3 regions of the Azospirillum sp. B2RO_4 genome follow, and region 2 is predicted to be linked to each of the others. Evidence: predicted binding sites of a transcription regulator. Region 2 holds the regulator's gene; each other region holds the start of a gene.
The links. Region 2 encodes LexA, which represses DNA repair genes until DNA is damaged. Its sites were predicted from a motif close to ATGTTCTANTTTGGTTC; they were not measured.
Positions count from the first base shown of each region.

Region 1: PWS46_RS12315 (S24 family peptidase) is a predicted target of LexA. The motif match lies at 957-973, and genes of this name have one in related genera.
Region 3: recA (recombinase RecA) is a predicted target of LexA. The motif match lies at 2,676-2,692, and genes of this name have one in related genera.

Region 1 covers NZ_CP118485.1:2,568,313-2,573,703, forward strand. The annotation lists gene PWS46_RS12300 (portal protein) at 1-99, opposite strand, end outside; gene PWS46_RS12305 (hypothetical protein) at 78-476, opposite strand; gene PWS46_RS12310 (hypothetical protein) at 473-889, opposite strand; gene PWS46_RS12315 (S24 family peptidase) at 1,051-1,683, shown strand; gene PWS46_RS12320 (hypothetical protein) at 1,786-2,091, shown strand; gene PWS46_RS12325 (branched-chain amino acid aminotransferase) at 2,067-2,915, opposite strand; gene PWS46_RS12330 (hypothetical protein) at 3,146-3,343, shown strand; gene PWS46_RS12335 (succinate dehydrogenase iron-sulfur subunit) at 3,411-4,187, opposite strand; gene sdhA (succinate dehydrogenase flavoprotein subunit) at 4,214-5,391, opposite strand, start outside.
Region 2 covers NZ_CP118485.1:1,073,365-1,078,755, reverse strand. The annotation lists gene PWS46_RS05030 (GNAT family N-acetyltransferase) at 1-237, shown strand, start outside; gene moaC (cyclic pyranopterin monophosphate synthase MoaC) at 234-731, shown strand; gene PWS46_RS05020 (molybdopterin molybdotransferase MoeA) at 736-1,965, shown strand; gene lexA (transcriptional repressor LexA) at 2,165-2,890, shown strand; gene PWS46_RS05010 (ComEC/Rec2 family competence protein) at 3,038-5,191, opposite strand; gene gltX (glutamate--tRNA ligase) at 5,348-5,391, shown strand, end outside.
Region 3 covers NZ_CP118485.1:1,549,830-1,555,220, forward strand. The annotation lists gene PWS46_RS07350 (glycosyltransferase family 2 protein) at 1-697, shown strand, start outside; gene PWS46_RS07355 (hypothetical protein) at 787-1,362, shown strand; gene recA (recombinase RecA) at 1,543-2,622, opposite strand; gene PWS46_RS07365 (ATP-binding protein) at 2,776-5,322, opposite strand.

The DNA of each region.
Region 1 (5,391 bases), 1.4 Mb from region 2:
CCGTTCGCGGGCGGCACGGTAGCGCTCCAGCAGGGTTTCGGGCTCCGACAGGTCCTTGCTTCGGCGGGCGGGCGGTTTCACGGCTGCGGAAGCGGGCATTCGCGGGTTCCTCCGGTCAGGTGGCGGTGCAGTTGCCAGGGGGTCAGCACCCGGCGGGCGCGCAGGCCGATCAGGCGCTTGACCGCCTCGACGCAGGTGAAGGGTCCCCAGGGGGCGGAGCCGGTCGGGCGGCGCAGCGGGGCGGCGTCCACCGTCAGCCCCTGGGCGCGGTACCAGCCCGGCAGGTCGAATTCGGCCGGCAGGTCCAGCACCGCCACGTCGGTGAAGCCGGCCAGCGGATCGACCGCCACCCAGCGCCGCCCGTCGGTCAGCAGCGCCAGGCAATGGCGAAAGCCGGGTTTCAGCAGCCGCAGCCACCACAGCGGCGCCTCTCCGCGATAGACCACCCAGGCGCCCGTCCAGGGAGTGGCGGTCATTGCCCAATGCCCCGGACGATGCCCTTTTCGCGCAGGGCGGGGGCGATGGCGGCGAAGGCCTCGGTCCACAGGGAATGGGCGCGCTGTTCGCGGAAGCGATCCGGCTCCGGCGCACTCTGGCGGCGGCCGTAATGGACCAGCACATGCAGATGGTCGCGCATCAGCTTGCGCATCCGGTACAGCCGATCGACCACGCGCAGCACGTCCTGCGGCTCGCAGGGCCGCGCCACCTGCCCGCAGCCGGCGACCACCCGCGCCCCGGCCGCCTTGGCGTCATGCGCCTGCACCGCCCAGAACCACGCCTCCTCCGCGTCGGCAAAGGGTTCGCCATCGACACTGTAAGGCTCCGCCTTCAAGGGCACGACCTGGGACAGGCGGGCGGCGGGCAAAGCGGGGGCGGCCGGACTCAGCATGCTGGTCTCCTTGCGGCTTCGAATTTTTGGAAGAGCGGGGGCCGGGCCTTGGGTGTGGCCGCACCGTCTGTTTGCGTTATGTTCCGCCCAACGCACGCGGTCAATGGTTTTATGAAAAAGTTCCTAGGGACGCTGTCGCGGCTTTATGAGATTATCGTCCCATGCTGAAACACACGGACATCTGGCGGGCCATCGACCGTCTCGCGGCGCAGCACGGGCTCTCCGCCTCCGGGCTGGCGCGGCGCGCCGGACTGGACCCGACCACCTTCAACAAGAGCAAGCGCACGACCAACGACGGCAAGCTGCGCTGGCCCTCGACGGAAAGCATCTCCAAGGTGCTGGACGCCACCGGCGCGTCGCTGTCGGAATTCGTGTCGCTGGTCGGCGACGGCGCCGGCACCGCCCCGCTGCAGCGGGTTCCGGTGATCGGCTATGCCCAGGCCGGGTCGGCCGGTTACTTCGACGACGCCGGCTTCCCCGCCGGCAGCGGCTGGGACGAACTGCTGTTCCCCAGCCTGGGCGACCCCCACGCCTATGCGCTGGAGATTTCGGGCGACAGCATGGAGCCGGTCTATCGCGACGGCGACACCATCATCGTCTCCCCCGCCGCGCAGATCCGCCGCAACGACCGCGTCGTCGTCCGCACCAAGGGTGGTGAGGTCATGGCCAAGCAGTTGATCCGCGAGACGGCGACCAAGATCGAATTGCTGTCGATCAACCGCGCCCACCCCGACCGCAGCATCCCGCTGTCGGATGTCGCCTGGATGGCGCGGATCATCTGGGCGAGCCAGTGAGAAGAAGGGATTGGAGAGGGGGAAAATGCCTCTTATCCCCCGAACTTTTCCTAGGAAAATTTCCCTTTACTGCTTGCCCCGGCAAGCGCTACCGTCCATTCCATGGACCGAGCCGCCCACCTGGACAGCCTTCACCGCGCCCATGACGGCCAGCCCCCGAAGCCCGAGCTTCGCACCGCCCTGCTTGGCGGCGCGACCCGTGCCACTGCCCTCAAACGATCCTCAAAACTCGATCTGCACAGCACGCTCGCGGCCGAAGCGCGCCTCGCCGCGGCCCGTCGTCGCGGCGCACTGAGCGCGACCGCCTGCCGGACCGATGCGTGGCTGGCCCGCTTGGCCGCCACGCTGGCCCATCACCGCCGGTCGGCGGTGGCGCTGCTCGATCAGCGGAAGGCGTATTCCCAATAGAGCGCCCGCGCCCGCTGGAAGATCGGGCCCGCGGCGAGGCTGCGATCCTCAACCTTGGTCACCGGCACGCATTTGGCGTGGTTGCCGGTGGAGAAGACCTCGTCGGCCTCCAGCACATCCCGCGGGGTCAGGGTGCATTCCTCCACCGTCACGCCATCGTTGCGCAGCAGGGCGATGATGCGCTGGCGGGTGATGCCGTTCAGGAAGCAGCCGTTCGGTACCGGGGTGCGCACGACGCCATCCTTGGCGATGAAGATGTTGGAGGTTGCGAACTCCGCCACATTGCCGATGGCGTCCAACATGATGGCGTTCTGGAAGCCGCGCTTGCGCGCCTCGGTCAGCGCCATGCCGGCGTTGGGATAGAGGCAGGCGGCCTTGGCCTCGGTCGGCGCCATGGTCGGGATCGGGCGGCGGCGGGTGGAGATGCAGGCGGCGAAGCCGGTCGGCTGCGGCAGCGGGTCCTCGTAGATCGACAGGACGAAGCGCGTGCTCTCCGGCGCCGGGGCAACGAAGCCGTCATCGGCGTAGAACATCGGGCGGATATACAGCTCCGCTTCCTTGGGGAAGCGGCGGATGCCGTCCCAGCACAGCTCCTCGATCTCGCCGGCGGTGACCATCGGCTCCAGCCCCATCACCTGGGCGGAGCGGATGGCGCGGGCGCAATGCAGGTCGAGGTCGGGGGCCACGCCCTGGAAGGCGCGCGCGCCGTCGAACACCGTCGAAGAGAGCCACAGCGTGTGGGACAGCGGTCCGACGATGGGCGGATTGCCCTCCATCCACTCGCCCTGGATCCAGCTCCACGCCTGGCCTGCCATGCCGCCCATGATTGGTCCTTCCCTAGAAAGAAAATGTGTCCATTCGCTGGGCGCCGCCGGCCGGCACCGCCCATTCGTGGTTCGTCGTCGTTGGTGATCTCCCGACGAGCATACCCCCTCGCCGCCGCCGGTCAACCGGTCCGCATGCAATCGTCCCGTGCGATGGAGCGGATTGCGGACTCGGCCGTTGATACAGGGGAGCGCACGACCGCAAACGATCAACAGAGGGGAAGCATTCCATGCCGATCAACGCCCACGGCCTCAGCGCCGCCCCGCCCAACCCTTTCCCCGGCCCGCACGAGGATGTCCCGGTCGTCGACCTGCCGGGAACCGACAACCCCGACCTGCCCGATCCCGGCGGTCCCGGCACCACCGACAGCCCGGCCCCCGGCAACGACCTGCCGCCGTCGCGGCCGACCGATCCGGACTTCGTCTGACCCCGCAGAAACGAAAAAGGCGCCCCCGGAGGGGCGCCTTTCTACGTTTCGCGAATGCTCTCCGCGATCAGCGGCGCACGACCATCAGCTTCTTGATCTCGGCGATGGCCTTGGCGGGGTTCAGACCCTTCGGGCACGCCTTGGTGCAGTTCATGATGGTGTGGCAGCGATAGAGGCGGAACGGGTCCTCGAGGTTGTCGAGGCGCTCGCCCGTCATCTCGTCGCGGCTGTCGGCGATCCAGCGATAGGCCTGGAGCAGGATCGACGGGCCGAGGTAGCGGTCGCCGTTCCACCAGTAGCTGGGGCAGGAGGTCGAGCAGCAGAAGCACAGGATGCACTCGTAGAGGCCGTCCAGCTTGGCGCGGTCCTCCGGCGACTGCAGGCGCTCGCGGCTCGGGGCCGGCGACTGGGTCTGCAGCCACGGCTTGATCGAGGCGAGCTGGGCATAGATGTGCTTCAGATCGGGAACCAGATCCTTCACCACCGGCATGTGCGGCAGCGGGTAGATCTTGACGTCGCCCGGAACCTCGTCGATCGCCTTCAGGCAGGCCAGCGTGTTCGTGCCGTCGATGTTCATCGCGCACGACCCGCAGATGCCCTCGCGGCAGGACCGGCGGAAGGTCAGGGTGCTGTCGACCTGGTTCTTGATGTAGATGATCGCGTCGAGGATCATCGGCCCGAACTTGTCGAGGTCGACCACATAAGAGTCGACGCGCGGGTTCTGGCCGTCCTCCGGGTTCCAGCGGTAGATCTTGAAGGTCTTGGCCCGCTTGGCGCCGTTCGCGACGTTGACGGTCTTGCCGACGCCGACCTTGGAGTTGGCTGGCAGGTTGAATTCAACCATGGCTGATTTCCTTTATCCGGCGGGCCTTAGTACACGCGGGCCTTGGGCGGGAAGACCTCGACCTCGTCGGTCAGGGTGTACATATGGACCGGGCGGTAATCGATCTTCGTCTCGCCGTTGTCCGCGACCCAGATGACGGTGTGCTTCATCCAGCTTTCGTCGTCGCGGTTCGGATAGTCCTCGCGGGCATGGGCGCCACGGCTTTCCGGACGGTTCTGGGCGGAATGCAGGGTGGCGACCGCCTGACCCAGCAGGTTGTCCAGTTCCAGCGCCTCGACCAGATCGGAGTTCCAGACCAGCGTACGGTCGGAGATCGCCATCTCGCCCTTCTTGGCATAGACGGCGTCGATCTTCTTCACGCCCTCGTCCAGGACCTCGCCGGTGCGGAAGACGGCGCAGTTGTTCTGCATCGTCCGCTGCATCTCCAGACGCAGGTCGGCCGACTTGATCGTGCCCTTGGCGTTGCGGATGCGGTCGAACCGCTCCAGCGCCTTGTCGCAGCTGTCGGCCTTGACCGAGGTGGCCTTGCCCGGCTTGACGACCTCGGCGGCGCGGATGGCGGCCGCGCGGCCGAACACCACCAGATCGAGCAGCGAGTTGGAGCCCAGGCGGTTGGCGCCGTGGACCGACACGCAGGCGGCCTCGCCGATCGCCATCAGGCCCGGCACCACCTGATCGGGGTTCTCCGCCGTCGGCGACAGAACCTCGCAGTGAACGTTGGTCGGGATGCCGCCCATGTTGTAGTGGACGGTCGGCAGAACCGGGATCGGCTCCTTGGTCACGTCCACGCCGGCGAAGATCTTGGCCGTCTCGGCGATGCCGGGCAGGCGCTGGTGGATGATCTCCGGCGGCAGGTGCTCGAGGTGGAGGTGGATGTGGTCCTTGTGCTCACCCACGCCGCGGCCTTCGCGGATCTCGATGGTCATCGAGCGGGACACGACGTCGCGCGACGCCAGATCCTTGGCCGACGGGGCATAGCGCTCCATGAAGCGCTCGCCGTTGGAGTTGGTCAGGTATCCGCCCTCGCCGCGCACGCCCTCGGTGATGAGGCAGCCGGAGCCGTAGATGCCGGTCGGGTGGAACTGCACGAACTCCATGTCCTGCAGGGGCAGGCCGGCGCGCAGGATCATGCCGCCGCCGTCGCCGGTGCAGGTGTGGGCCGAGGTCGCCGAGAAGTAGGCGCGGCCGTAGCCGCCGGTCGCCA
Region 2 (5,391 bases):
TATGTCGATCCCGACGCACGCGGCCATCGGATCGGCGACCGGCTGCTGGCGCGGCTGGAGGAACAGGCGCGGGCGGAGGCGCTGACAGCCCTCCTGCTCGAATCCGGCATCCACCAGCACGAGGCGCTGGCGCTCTACCGCAAGGCCGGCTTCACCGACCGCGGCCCCTACGCCTGCTATACGGAAAACGGCGTCAGCGTCTTCATGGAAAAACCGCTTCTGGAGACCGTGCGATGACCGGCTTCACCCATTTCGACGCCGAGGGCAAGGCGGTGATGGTCGACGTCTCCGACAAGGCGGAGACCGAACGCACCGCCACCGCCGCCGCCACCGTGCTGATGCAGCCGGAAACCCTGGCGCTGATCATGCAGGGCGGGGTGAAGAAGGGCGACGTTCTGTCGGTCGCCCGGCTGTCCGGCATCATGGGAGCCAAGCGCACGCCGGACCTGATCCCGCTGTGCCATCCGCTGATGCTGACCTCGGTCAAGGTCGACCTCTCCTGCGATCCCGCCCGCAACGCGGTGGACGTAACCGCCACCTGCAAGCTGAAGGGCCAGACCGGCGTGGAGATGGAGGCGCTGACCGCCGTCACCGTCGCGGCGCTGACCGTCTACGACATGTGCAAGGCGGTGGACCGCGGCATGACCATCACCGACGTCCGCCTGCTGCACAAGGCCGGCGGCAAGAGCGGGGAATGGGGTGCGTCCACCGCCCCATCCTCAGGAGCATAACCCGATGATCTCCGTCGCCGAGGCGCGCGCCCGCATCCTGTCGGCCTTCGCTCCTCTGCCGGCGGAGACCGTCGCCCTGCCCGACGCGCTCGGCCGCGTGCTGGCCGAACCGGTAACCGCCCGGCTGACCCAGCCGCCCTTCCACGCCGCCGCCATGGACGGCTGGGCAGTGCGCGCCGCCGACATCGCGGCCGCGACCGCCGAGGCACCCGTCCCCCTGCACCGCATCGGCGAATCCTCCGCCGGCCATGCGTTCGGCGGCAGCGTCGGCCCCGGTGAGGCGGTGCGTATCTTCACCGGCGCGCCCCTGCCGGACGGCGCCGATGCCGTGGTGATGCAGGAGGATTGCAGCGCCGACGACGACACCGTCCAAGTCGGCCGCGCCGTTTTCGCCGGCCGCTTCGTCCGGCAGGCCGGCTTCGACTTCACGTTGGGGCAGGAGCTTCTGCCGAAGGGCCGGCGCCTGACCGCGCGCGACATCGCGTTGGCCGCCGGCGGCAATGTGCCCTGGCTCTCGGTCCATCGCCGTCCGCGGATCGCCATCCTCGCCACCGGCGACGAGATCGCTCTGCCCGGCGACCCGCTGGGGCCGAGCCAGATCGTCAGCACCAACGCCCTCGGCCTCTGCGCCCTGGTGACCGCCCAGGGCGGTCTCGCCCACAATCTCGGCGTTGCGAAAGATACACCGGAGAGTGTGGCGGCCCTGGCGAAAGGCGCCGCCGGCTGCGACCTGCTGGTCACCACCGGCGGTGCCGCCCATGGCGACTACGATTTCGTGCGCGACGTGCTGGCCGAACGCGGCGTGGCGCTTGAGGTGCAGACCGTGGCGATGCGGCCGGGCAAGGCGCTGATGTTCGGCCGGGCCGGATCGGTGCCGCTGCTGGGCCTGCCCGGCAATCCGGTGTCCACCGGCGTCACCGGCGTCCTGTTCCTGCGCCCGATCCTGCGCCTGCTGCAGGGCCTGCCGCCCGAGGACGACCGTCCGCCGCTGCGCGCCCGCCTGACCACAGCACTGAAGGCCAACGACCGGCGCGAGGAATATCTGCGCGCCACGCTCGCGGCCGGCCCCGACGGCGTTCTGACCGTCACGCCCTTCGCCCGGCAGGACAGCGCCATCACCACGCTCTACGCCCAGGCCGACTGCCTGATCCCCCGCCCGCCCAACGCCGATCCGGAACCGGCCGGCGCCATGGTGACCGTGCTTTCTTTGACCGATGGAGCGCTCAGCATCTAGACTTGGCGACAGGGCCCCGAAGGCGGATTGAACAGTTGAACAGCACCCCGAAAACTGTTCCATGCTGTTCCAAATGTTCCATTCAAGTTCTAAAAGAAGCCGACGGAGGGCTTGACGCGCGGCAGGAACCAAACTAGAACATGGAGGCAACGTTTGGTTTTTGTTCCATCTTCAGTCTGGCGACGGCCGGGAGGCATCAATGCTCACGCGCAAGCAGCACGAATTGCTGCTGTTCATCCACGAACGGCTCGGCCAGGGCGGTGTCTCGCCGTCGTTCGACGAGATGAAGGACGCCCTGGGGCTGAAGTCCAAGTCGGGCATCCATCGCCTCATCACCGGACTTGAGGAACGCGGCTTCATCCGCCGCCTGCCGCACCGCGCCCGTGCGCTGGAGGTTCTCCGCCTGCCCGAGGGCCTTGACGCCGCCCGCGGCCGCACCGCAGCGCCCAAGCCGAAGTTCCAGCCGAACGTCATCAAGGGCGATTTCGCCTTCGCCGGCCGCGACACCACGCCTTCCGCCGCGACGCCCGCCGCCGCCAACGAGACCGTTCAGCTTCCGCTCTACGGCCGCATCGCCGCCGGCACGCCGATCGAGGCCCTGCGCGACAACAGCGCCTTCGTCGACATCCCCGCCTCGATGCTGACCGCCGGCGACCATTACGCGCTGGAGGTTTCCGGCGACTCGATGATCGAGGCCGGCATTCTCGACCACGACACCATCATCATCCAGCGCTGCGACGCGGCGGAGAACGGCACCATCGTCGTCGCCCTGGTCGATGAGGGCGAGGTGACGCTGAAGCGCCTGCGCCGCAAGGGCAACACGGTGGCTCTGGAACCCGCCAACGCCGCCTACGAAACCCGCATCTTCGGCGCCGACCGCGTCCGCGTGCAGGGCAAGCTGGTCGGACTCGTCCGCAAGTACTGAGTCCTTGTTGACCCCTCCCCAACCCTCCCCCACCTTCGGTGGGAGAGGGAGTGAGCGGCAGAGCAGCGGAGTTCCCTCTCCCGCGATCGGACCGGCCTTTGGCCGGCCGAGTGCGGGGGAGGGATAGGGAGGGGGCAACAGCATCTCTCACCTCCCCCCTGTCCAGGGCCGATCGCCCCTAAGCCCCCGCACCGTCTCCACCCGGACACCCCCGGCCGTCACCGTCAGCGTATGCGCCCCTTCATGCCGCAACGCCCAGCGGTCGACCACCAATCCGGCCCAGCACCCCCGCGCCACCGCCGCCGTCACCACCGCATCCACCGCTCCGCAGTCCTCGTCCAGCGCGTCCGGCAGCCGCGGCAGGGCCACTGTCCTCCCCCGCACTTGGTACAAACACCCCAGTGCATCGCAACTGAGCGACCGCTCTCCCTCGCTCCATCCCCCAGCCGCCGGCCAGGGGTCCGCCGCCGTCCGCTCCCCATCCCGCTCCCGCCAGGTTCCGGTCACCCGTCCGCCACTCTTCACCGAGGCACTGAGCCGCCCATCCGGCAGCCTCACCGCCGCGACGGCGCCATCCCCGGACACCAGCACGTCGGGCCGCTCCACCAGCATCGGCGAGATCAACCCCGCCAGGATCGGCAGCATTCCCAGCCACCGCCAACGCTGCGTCCAAATGCTCAGCCAGAGCCCGCCCGCCACCAGCGCCGCGAATCCCTCCATCGGCATCGCCGGCACCGTCAGCGATGCCCAAGGCAGCCGGCCGAAGAACTCCGCGGTCCAGATCACCGCGCGGTCGCCCCAATTCATGGCGATCAGCGCCGGTGCCTCCAGCCCGAACGGCAGCAGCGCGTAGGCGATCAGGCTCCACGGCATGACCCAGAAGGAGGTGATCGGAATCGCGATCAGATTCGACAGCACTCCATAAAAAGCGATCTGCTGAAAGTGGAAGAGCGAGAAGGGTAAGGTCGCCAGCGTCGCCACCACGCTGGTCAGCAGGATCCCGCCGACATAGAACACCCCGCGCCCAAACCATCCCGCGTCGCGCCGCCATTCCGCCAGCCTGACGCTGCCGCGCTCGAACGCCGCGATCAGCGCCACCACCGCCGCGAACGACATCTGGAAGCTCGGCCCCAGCATTCCCTCCGGGTCCATGGCGATGGTGACCAGCCCGGCGAAGGCGACCAGCCGCATGCTCAGCGGATGGCGGTCCAGCATGATCGCTCCCATCACCATCCCGGTCATCAGCACCGACCGCACCGTCGGCAGCGGCGCCCCGACCAGCAGGGTGTAGGCAAGCGCCGACAGAATGCCGAACAGCGCCGCGATCTTCTTGATCGGCCACCGCAGCGCGATATAGGGCACCGCCGCCAGCAGCGCCCGCACCACATAGAACAGGATGCCCGCCGCGATGCCGACATGCAGTCCGGAGATCGACAGCAGATGCGCCAGCCCGCTGTTGCGGAAGTCGTCCAGCGTCGCCTCGGGAATGCCGAACTCCTCCCCGTTCAGCAGCGCGGTGGTGACGCTCGCCTCCACCGGGTCGCCGATCGCCGCCGCAACCCGCTCGGCGATGGCTCCCCGCGCCCGCTCGAAGGCGATGGACACCGTGCTCCATCCCGTGACCGGCGGCGCCTCCACCTGCTCCACCGCCCCCGTGGCGAATCCGGTCCCGCCCAGCCCCATGAACCAGGCCCGCCGCTGGAAGTCGAAGGCGCCGGGTTCGGCCGGAGCTTGCGGCGGCAGCAGCGTCGCCCGCAGACGAACCACCGATCCCGGAGCGGGCGCGGGATTGCGGTCGGACAGGCGGATTCTCAGCGCGGCCGGTGTCCGCTCCGGTGCCAGCCTGCTGACCGTCGCCTCGCGCAATGTGATCCGCACCGCCCCCGGCCGCCGCTCAACCGCCATCACCCGGCCGATGACGGTGGCGCCGGCTATGCTTCGGGTCAGGACCGGCGCCGCCATGCGGATCGTATGCGCCTGCGCCACCAGAAATCCGGCCGCCACCATCAGCAGAGCCATCGCCACTCCGGCCAATGCGAACCAGCGCCGCACCGCCAGCAGCAGCACCGTCGCCGCGCCGACCGCCGCAAGCCCGCCCCACCAGACAGGCTCCTGCCGCAACCCGAAATACAGCGATACCCCTGCCCCGAAGGCGACGGGCAGCCACAGAACCCAACGCTCCCCCTCCGACCCGGCCCATGCGGCGAGTCGCTCCCACACGCGCGCCAACAGGCGCCGCCACCGTCCGCCGAGTGCCGGTGGGTCGTCCGCCTCTTCCTCCGGCCAGCCGGCGGTCGTCACCGACAATGGGCTCCCGGCGCAGCGATGCCGCCTGCGGGCCCTTCAACGACCGTCCATGCACGCATCGCATTGCCTCCAAGCCGGGTGGCTGTGTTAAACCACGGTGTCGAACCACCGGCGCATCATACCAGCGCCGAACCGGAAATTGAGAGACCGATGACCGTCGTCACCCGCTTCGCTCCGTCGCCGACCGGCTTTCT
Region 3 (5,391 bases), 480 kb from region 2:
GCAGCGTTTCCGCTGGGCCTATGGCGCCGTGCAGATCCTGAAGCACCACTGGCGCCAGCTGTCGCCGGGTGCGAAGGAGCTGACCACCGGCCAGAAGTACCATTTCATCACCGGCTGGCTGCCCTGGTTCGCCGATGCCGCCCACATGGTGTTCGGCATCGCCGGCATCATCTGGTCGATCGGGCTGATGGCCTTCCCCAAGTACTTCGAGTTCCCGCCCAATGTCTTCATGATCCCGACGCTCAGCGTCTTCGCCTTCAAGGTCGGCGCGTCGCTCTGGCTCTACGAAGCGCGGGTGAAGTGCGGGTTCTGGGACAAGGTCGGGGCGGCGGTGGCCGGCATGGCGCTGACCCACACGGTCGGCCGCGCCATGTGGCTGGGCATCTTCACCTCCGGCCGGCCCTTCGTCCGCACGCCGAAATGCGAGAACCAGCCGGCGCTGATGCAGGCTTTCCTGATGGCGCGCGAGGAGCTGGTGTTGCTGGTGTCGCTGTGGGGCGCGGCGCTGGCCATCGTCATGGTCTTCGGCCATGAGAACCGCGACGCCTTCATGTGGTCGGGCCTGCTGGTGGTGCAGTCGCTGCCCTATCTGGCCGCCTTCATCACCGCGCTGATCAACGTCTTCCCCACCATCGGCTTCGGCAAGAGCAAGCCGGAAGCCGCCGACGGCGCCGTCGGGGCCGGGGCCGGCGATTGACCCTTGGAAAGCCGGCGCTTTCACATTGACGAAAGCGCCGGCTCTGCCAGACTTGGTCTTTCAGGGGATCATTTCCCGGGAGGCGGCCCATGTCCGGCAATCTCACCTCCGGCCGCGGCATCGGCCCGCCGGAGTTCAGCGTCCGCACCACGGCGGGCGTCGAGCGGAGCGGCAACGCCACCGACCGCAACAGCCGCCGCAACCCCCGCCAGGAACGGCACGACCGTGAGCAGGAACGGCGTGACCACAACCCGCCCAACCCGCAGCGCCGCCGGCTCTATGATCTCCTGTTCGATGAGGTCGATCAGTTCGACGGGCTGGACGAGCGTCAGCGGACCCGGCTGAAGGACAATCTCCGCAGCCATCTGTCGCGGCGCGCTCCTCCCCCTCCGCCCAGCCCCCCCCCGGTCCACCATGACGAAGAGGCACTGGCCGAAGCCCTGCTGAAGGACCCGGCGGCGCCAGTCCCCGTCGATCCCGAACACATCGTCCAGGCCGCCGTCGCCGCCACCCCCGAACTTGACGCGGAAACCGCCCAGCTGGCCGAACAATTGCGTGATTGCCTCGCCCGCAACAGCGACCGCGCCCGCAAGGTGGCGGTCTACCTGCACCTGCTGCTGACGCTGGAAGGGGCCTTCCGGCCGCATATGGTGGTGGATGTGTGAGGGCTGGTTTGGAGAGATGTCGGCTGAAGAATGCCCCCTCCCTAACCTTCCCCCGCCCAGCGGGGGAGGGTTAGGGAGGGGGAGGGTTAGGGAGGGGGCACTCGAAGCCGACACTTTCCCAAATAAAAAACCCCGCCTTCCTTCCGGAAGGCGGGGCTTCTCATTCCACCGACCCTGGCCTCACTCCGGAGTGGAGGCTTCGCCGTCGGCTTCCGGGGTGCCCATCATCGCGTCGGCGACCAGACCGGCGTTGCCGCGGATCTTGGCCTCGATCGCATCGGCCATCTCGGGGTTGTTGCGCAGGTAGGTCTTGGCGTTCTCGCGGCCCTGGCCGATGCGGGTTCCGTCATAGCTGAACCACGCGCCCGACTTGTCGACCACGCCCGCCTGGATGCCGAGGTCGAGCAGTTCGCCGACTTTCGACACGCCCTCGCCGTACATGATGTCGAACTCGACCACGCGGAAGGGCGGAGCCATCTTGTTCTTCACCACCTTGACGCGGGTCTGGTTGCCGACGACGGTGTCGCGGTCCTTGATCGAGCCGATGCGGCGGATGTCAAGACGGACGGAGGCGTAGAACTTCAGCGCGTTGCCGCCCGTCGTCGTCTCCGGGTTGCCGAACATCACGCCGATCTTCAGGCGGATCTGGTTGATGAAGATCACCAGGCAGTTCGACTTGGAGATCGAGCCGGTCAGCTTGCGCAGAGCCTGGCTCATCAAACGGGCGTGCAGGCCGACATGGCTGTCGCCCATCTCGCCTTCCAGTTCGGCGCGCGGAACCAGCGCGGCCACCGAGTCGACCACCAGCACGTCGATGGCGCCGGAGCGCACCAGCGTGTCGGCGATCTCCAGCGCCTGCTCACCGGCATCCGGCTGGGAGATCAGCAGTTCGTCGATGTTGACGCCGAGCTTGCGGGCATAGGACGGATCGAGCGCATGCTCCGCATCGACGAAGGCGCAGGTGCCGCCGGCCTTCTGGGCCTGGGCGATGGCGTGCAGCGCCAGCGTGGTCTTGCCCGAGCTTTCCGGCCCGTAGATTTCGATGATGCGGCCCTTCGGCAGGCCGCCGATGCCCAGCGCGATATCGAGACCAAGGGAGCCGGTGGAAATGACCTCCGTCTCGACCAAGTTCTCACGGGCGCCAAGCTTCATGATCGAGCCCTTGCCGAACGCGCGTTCGATCTGGCTCAGGGCGGCATCGAGCGCCTTCTGCTTGTCCATGGAATCCTTCTCGACCAAACGAAGCTGTGCGGACGACATGCCCGGTACCCCTCTCTTAGAACACACGGTCGGCGCTCTTGCAACGAGGCTGAATGTACTCTCTTCGTTCTCTTTTGCAAGGGCTGATGTTGCCTGTGCGTTCCTATTTTGCAGGACATTTTCGGGGGCATTCTTGCAGGCGATTTTTCGCTCTCACCGTCCGTCGCGGATGACCTCCTTCACCTTGGATGCCAGCTGCTTCAGCGAGAAGGGTTTGGGCAGGAAATGGGCGACTTCGACGCCGTCGATCTCGCCCAGGCGGTCCTCGGCGTAGCCGGAGATGAAGATCACCCGCATCTCCGGGCGCAGCCTGCGGACATGGCGGGCCAGCGTCGGGCCATCCATCTGCGGCATGACCACGTCGGTGATCAGCAGGTCGATGGACGCGCCGTTGGTCTCGATCTGCTGCAGCGCCGCCTCGCCGTTCTTCGCCTCCAGCACCTGATAGCCCTTGTTGCGCAGCGCGCGGGCGGAGAACACCCGTACGGCGTCCTCGTCCTCCACCAGCAGGATGGTGCCGGTGCCGGTCAGGTCGCTGCCGCGCCGCTCGCGCGGTTCGGCGGTGTCGACCGGGCGCAGTTCGCCCTGGTGGTGCGGCAGCAGGATGGTGAAGGTCGTCCCCTCCCCCACCGCCGAATCGACCAGCACGAAGCCGCCGGTCTGCCGGACGATGCCGTACACCGTCGACAGGCCGAGCCCGGTGCCCGACCCGACCTCCTTGGTGGTGTAGAAGGGCTCGAAGATGCGCTGCAGATTCTCCCGCGCGATGCCGCAGCCGGTGTCGATCACCTCGATGGAGACATAGCTGCCGGACGGGATCGTCTCATGCTCCCGCCGTTCCGGCTGGCTGACGACGTAGTTGGTGGTGTTGATGGTCAGCTTGCCGCCGCCGGCCATGGCGTCGCGGGCATTGACCACCAGATTGATGATGACCTGCTCCAGCTGGTTCTGGTCGACCTTGACCAGCCCCAGGTCGCGGCCGTGGATCATCTTCAGTTCGATGTTCTCGCCGATCAGCCGGCGCAGCAGGTTCGCCAGCTCCGCCAGCACGTCGGTCACGTTGATGACGCGCGGCTGCAGGGTCTGCTGGCGCGAGAAGGCCAGCAGCTGCCGCACGAGGTTGGCGGCGCGGTTGGCGTTCTGCTTGATCTGCATGATGTCGCTGAAGGACTGGTCGCCCGGCTTGTGCCGCAGAAGCAGCAGGTCGCAGAAGCCGATCATCGCCGTCAGCAGGTTGTTGAAGTCGTGTGCCACGCCGCCGGCCAACTGGCCGACCGCCTGCATCTTCTGCGACTGGGCGAACTGGGCCTCCAGGCTCTTGCGCTCGGTCATGTCGATGAAGTGCAGAATCAGGCCCACTCCGTCGGCCCGACTGCCATCCGCCTTGCCGCCATCCGCACGGCCATCGGTGCGCACCGGGTTGGCAAGGCGCCGGGCATAGAGCTGGGCGGTCAGTTCCCGCCCGCCGGACAGCCGTACCTCCAGCGGATGGGCCGGATCGGCGCCGCCCTGCACCGATTTCAATCTTGCGGTCACCGTCTCGCGCTCCGCCGGGACGATCAGGTCGGCCATCGGGCGGTTGATGACGCTGCCCGCCTCGCTGCCGATCAGTGCCAGGAAGGCCTCGTTGCATTCGGTCAACTGGCCGGTCTCGTCGACCAGGGCGATGCCGATCGGCGCGTCTTCGAAGAAGCGCTGGAACCGCTGTTCGGACTGGCGCAGGGCCTCCTGCCATTCCCGTTCCGGCGACAGGTCGCGCACGACCGACCGGGTGTGAATGGTGCCGTCGTCGGCCCGCACCACGCTCTGCGCAACCGCGACCTGGAAACGCCGGCCGCGCAGCCCCACCATGGTCAGTTCGCCGCGCTGTTCGCCGCCGCCGTGATCGAACAGGTCGTAGGGGGCCGCGGAGACCGGGGGCACCGCCAGGATGCCGTGCAGCCGCGATTCGCCGTCGGTCAGGTCGCCGGGCGCAGCCTCCAGCCACTGGGCCAGCGTGGCGTTGACGAACAGGAATTGGCCGTTCTGATCGACCGAGAAGAAGCCGACCGGCGCATGCTCCATGAAGTCGGCCAGCTTGGCCTGCTCACGCAGCATGACATGCTCAAGCTCCCACCGGGCGGTGATGTCCTCGATCCGCCAATGGACGGAACCGGGGAAGCCGGCGACCGGCTGCCCCTGCACCTTGCGCCATTCCGGCGGGTGGTTGTCCAGCGCCGGGATCGCCAGTTCGGCCGAAGCGGCGGCACCGGCCCTCACCCGCTCGCGCAGGCGGCGGAACTCGCGCGCACTGTCGGGATCGCCGGAAAACTGGCGCGCCAGGGCGTCCAGGGGCCGTTCGCCGCGGCGCCAGCCCGCCAATTCGCGGAAGGCCGCGTTGACGAACACCACCTCGTCCGCCCCGTCGCAGACCAGCTGCCCGGCCGGCATCCCTTCCAGCGCACCGCTCAGCAGCGCGCCGATGCGCGCCGACCGCCGCACCACCGACACGCTGCGGGCAATCAGCAGAGCCACGCCTGCCGCCGCCAGCCCGGCGCCCGCCCAGCCGACCTCGTCGCGGTCCAGCAGAAGCCCGGCGGCCAGCACCAGCAGCCCGGCCGGCGCCAGCGCATATTGGATGAGCATCAGCATGCCGCCGGAAGATGCCCGGTGGTTCGCTGCATTGCGTGCGGTGTCGGAAAGGGAAGTTGTCTCGTCCACCAATACTCCAAACCCCACACGGTCATCCGGGGAAATGCCCCCGGAGCGGATTTCACCGACCGGGCATCT